One region of the Lactobacillus sp. PV037 genome, then DNA from elsewhere that is predicted to be linked to it. Evidence: predicted binding sites of a transcription regulator. Region 1 holds the regulator's gene; the other holds the start of a gene.

Region 1 (2,418 bases):
TTGTTGTACAATTTCTTGTAATAATGGCAAGATGTCTTGAATGTTAGAAATCTTCTTATCAGTAATTAAGATATAAGGGTTATCTAAGTCAGCTTCCATTTTATCGTTATCAGTTACCATGTATTGTGATAAGTAACCACGATCAAATTGCATCCCTTCAACTACTGATAATTCAGTGTTGATACCCTTTGATTCTTCAATAGTAATAACACCATCATTACCAACTTTTTCCATTGCATCAGCAATAAGCTTACCAACTTCTTTTGAAGCTGAAGAAACAGAAGCAACTTGAGCAATTTCAGCCTTTGAACTTACTTTGTGACTAATCTTGTGTAATTCATCAACTGCAGCTTTAGTAGCAATTTCAATACCATGTCTAATTCCAACTGGGTTTGCACCTGCAGTAACATTCTTCATACCTTCTTGAGCAATTGCTTGTGTTAAAACAGTTGCAGTAGTAGTACCATCACCAGCAATATCATTAGTCTTTTGGGCAGCTTCAGCAACTAATTGTGCACCCATATTTTCAAAGTTATTTTCTAATTCGATATTTTTAGCAATAGTAACACCATCATTGGTAATTTCTGGAGCACCATAACTCTTTTGTAAAACAACATTTCTACCCTTAGGTCCTAAAGTTGTTTTAACAGTATCAGCTAATTTATCAACACCGTTTAAAAGTGAACGTCTTGCTTTTTCAGAAAATTTAATATCTTTTGCCATTTTAAATGCCACCTTTTAATTTAATTTTTTATCTAATAACTGCTAAAATGTCGCCTTCGTGAAGTACTAAGTATTCTTCACCATCATAAGTCAACTTAGTGCCAGCATAATTATCAAAAAATACAGTTTCGCCTTTAGCAACTTCCATTGGAATTAAATCACCGTTGCTATTACGTCTACCTTCACCAACTGCAATAACTTCACCTTCTTGAGGTTTTTGCTTTGCATTAGAAGCTAGCACAATTTTTCCGACTTTTTCTTCAGCTTCTTCTTTTACTTTAACAATTACACGATCACCGATTGGTTGTAACATGGTAGTTACCTCCTGCTATATAAAAAATCATATTTTGGCACTTAAAAAGCTTAAGTGCTAACTTACATTTATAATAATACCTTCTTTAGAAATTGATTGCAAATAATGTGATCCAAATGTTTAAGCTAATTTTTTTCAGCATCTAGAAAATAAATTAAGGTCTGCAACTCAGTAGCTAAATCCACATTCTGAATGCGAACACTTTCAGGAGCTGAAAGTCGAATAGGAGTAAAATTCATAATTCCTTTTATACCAGCTTCTACCAACTCATCAGTAGTTTTTTGAGCAGTATTTTGCGGTACTGCTAAAATTGCAATATCAATTTGCTGATCTCGAAGTTGCTTCTTCATTTCTTTAACATCGTAAACTGGTACCCCACTCATGATCGTACCTGTAATTTCTGGATTAATATCAAAAGCGGCAGAAATACGGATATTATTAGTTCTTTTAAAATTATAATTTAAAAGCGCATGTCCCATATTACCTACACCTACCAAAGCTACATTAGTTAACGTATCTTGATTCAATATTTTCTTGAAAAACTTCAATAAGCTTTTTACATCATAGCCATATCCTCTTTTCCCAAGTGCACCAAAATAGGAAAAGTCTCTACGAATTGATGCACTATCAACTTGAACAGCCTGAGCTAGTTCAGTTGAAGAAATTTTTTCTTTCCCTTCATCATCTAAAAACACTAAGTAACGATAATAGAGTGGTAAACGTCTAGCTGTAGCTTTTGGAATTTTTGGTATTTCTCCCATTTTATAAACCTCTCAATCAGTTAAAATATGTGAATTTTTCACTAATTTTCTTAATAATACTCACTTTATCAATTAAAAATCAAGTGATTTTTTCACAAGCATTATTTTTACTGATTATAAACCTAGAATCCTCTAGAATTACTATGATAGAATATTTGATTAGGAAGTGAGATAAATATGATTATTGGACAAGCACAAAACCTCGAACAACGCTTTGGGGCAAATACAATTTTTTCAAATGTTAGTTTTTCTATTCCTGACAACGCTCGGATTGGACTTGTCGGCCCTAACGGAGCTGGAAAAACTACCCTACTTAAAATTTTAACTGGCCAGCAAGAGGCTAGCAGTGGCAATTTCACTATTAACAAGGGTATTAAAGTTGGTTATATTGCTCAGGAAAATGCCTTAAACGAAAAAAATACAATTTGGGATGAAATGGAATCTGTTTTTGCAAATTTAATTCAAAAAAATAAGCAAATTACCCAAATGCAAATTCAAATTGCTGAGCACCCTGAAGACCAAGAACTTTTGAAACGCTATGATCAACTAGCTTATGACTTTGAACAAGAAGGCGGATTTACTTACCAAGCAGAAATTAAAAGTGTTTTTAAACGGTTTTAA
Region 2 (2,418 bases), 380 kb from region 1:
TTTCCTCACATTAATCATTAATTGGCTTTGTTTGCGTAGCCTTAGTCATTTGTAAGGGATCAATCCACTTATCATATTGACTTTCAGTAACTTTTCCACTCTTTAACGCCGCTTGACGTAAAGTCAATCCTTCCTTATCAGCAAGTTGGGCAATTTCTGCAGCAGCATGATAACCAATATGGGGAGATAAAGCAGTCACTGTCATTAACGAATTATCAATGTCTTTTTGCATTTGCTTTTTGTTAATCTTCATTCCATAGATCATTTTGTCAGCAAAAGCTACAGTAGTTTCTGATAAAATTTCTGCTGATTCCAAAAAGGCAGCAATCATTACTGGTTTATAGACATTCATTTCAAAATTACCTTGTGATGCCGCAACAGTTATTGTGGTATCATTTCCAAATACTCTTACTGCAGCCATGGTTACTGCTTCTGCTTGAGTGGGATTAACCTTACCTGGCATAATAGAAGAACCTGGTTCGTTTGCTGGTAGTTCCAACTCTCCTAAACCAGCTCTTGGACCTGAACCTAAGAAACGAATATCTTGTGCAATTTTAAATAGATCAGCAGCAATCGTCTTAATTGCTCCATGGACAACATCTAAACCAGAATGGTTGGCAAGTCCAAAAAATTTATTAGTTTCTACTTTAAAGGTATGTCCATATTCTTTAGACAAAGTTTCAGCTATGCTTTCTGCCATACCGTCAGCTGCGTTTAACCCCGTTCCAACCGCAGTGCCTCCAATTGGTAATTCATCTAAAGTTGGTTCTAACTTCTTAAGATAATCTAATCCGTGATTTAAAGCAGAAATATATCCTGAAATTTCTTGGCCAAAAGTTAAAGGGACTGCATCTTGCAAGTGGGTGCGACCCACTTTAACTGTTGTCCAATACTCTTTTTCTTTAATTAATAATTCATCTACTAAGTGTGAAATTGACTTTTTTAAGGTATCTACTGCACCAACTGCTACTAAATTCATTGCGGTTGGGAAAGTATCATTTGAAGATTGACCCATATTTACATCATCATTGGGTAAAATATCAAGTCCAGGATTATTTTTATTTGCTAAGTTAGCGACAACTTCATTAACATTCATGTTAGTTTGTGTGCCTGAACCTGTTTGATAAATATGAAGAGGAAAATCTACCCGTAACTTTTCATCATCTAGACTTAATAATTGATTAATAGCATCTACAATCGCTTGACCTTTTTGAGCAGTTTGCTTGCCCATCTTCATATTAGCTAAGGCGGCTGCCTTTTTTATGTGAAGTAGTGCACGAATAATTGCTATTGGCATTAAAGCACCTGCATGGAAATTATTTTTACTACGTTGAGTTTGAGGACCCCAAAGTGCATCCTTAGGAATTTTAACTGGTCCTAATGTATCACTTTCAATACGATAATTGTTTTCTACCATTTTAATGCCCTTTCTAATCATTTTTCTTAATGCCCTTTCTAATCATTTTTCTAAAGTGATAATACCATAATTAATTACTTGTGAAAAGCATCTCAAACTCAAAAATAAAAAAGACCTTTCGGTCTTTAGTTAGTGTAGACTTCTTTCTTTAAAACTCCTACATATGGTAAATTACGATACATCCCACTGTAGTCTAAGCCATATCCCACCAAATATTCATCAGGTGCACTGTAGCCAATATAATCTCCCTTTAAGGCTACCTCACGGCTCTCAGGCTTATCTAACATGGCACAAATTTCCACAGTTTTTGCCCCTCTTTTTAGTAAAAGCTCTTTTACTGCTTTTAAGGTATGACCTGTATCAATAATATCCTCAAATAGGATTACGCGACGACCTTTGACATCAGTTAATACATCATGAATAATCTTCACATCCCCAGTTGAATGAGCGCCAACATAACTTGATGCTTTCATTACATCTACATTTAATTTGAAATTTAGACGCTTTAACATATCCCCCGTAAAAATCATTGCTCCCGTCATTACAGAGATAATTAATGGAAAATCTCTCTTATATTCTGCTGTTAGCTCCTGTGCTAATTCATCCATTCGTTTATTTAATTGGTCTTGAGTATATAGTACTTTTTCAATATCGTTATTCATTTGCTTTTCCTTTTAAAATCATTAACGATAAGATTTTAACATATTTTAGACACAAATTTAACAAAAAAAGCATTTTTAATGTGTTTTTTGTTAACTATTTTAAATATTTTAAAAATAAATATTCGTGTTTTGTTAAAAAACATTTTTTAATATCGATATAGAAATTTATAAAAAATCGCATTCGATTGAAAACCGAAATGCGACTTAAAGGGAAGTTTATTAACGTTCTTGGTGATTTAATTTTTTAGCTAAGAAATCACCCACCACTTGAATTATCAATACTAACAATAATACTAGTAAGGTAGCTACTAAAGTAACATCATTATTGAATCGGTTATA

The links. Region 1 encodes Rex, which represses fermentation and respiration genes when NADH is low (regulators of the CRP and FNR family bind a similar motif). Its sites were predicted from a motif close to TTGTGAANTANTTCACAA; they were not measured.
Region 2: a site for Rex is predicted at 1,496-1,513, ahead of FP435_RS04365 (class II fumarate hydratase). Genes of this name have one in related genera too.

What each region holds. Positions count from the first base shown of each region.
Region 1 is NZ_CP041987.1:1,185,513-1,187,930, forward strand. It holds gene groL (chaperonin GroEL) at 1-723, opposite strand, end outside; gene groES (co-chaperone GroES) at 752-1,036, opposite strand; gene FP435_RS06400 (redox-sensing transcriptional repressor Rex) at 1,162-1,797, opposite strand; gene FP435_RS08445 (ATP-binding cassette domain-containing protein) at 1,975-2,418, shown strand; gene FP435_RS06405 (ABC-F family ATP-binding cassette domain-containing protein) at 2,351-2,418, shown strand, end outside.
Region 2 is NZ_CP041987.1:809,178-811,595, forward strand. It holds gene FP435_RS04365 (class II fumarate hydratase) at 11-1,417, opposite strand; gene hpt (hypoxanthine phosphoribosyltransferase) at 1,543-2,079, opposite strand; gene FP435_RS04375 (methionine ABC transporter permease) at 2,299-2,418, opposite strand, start outside.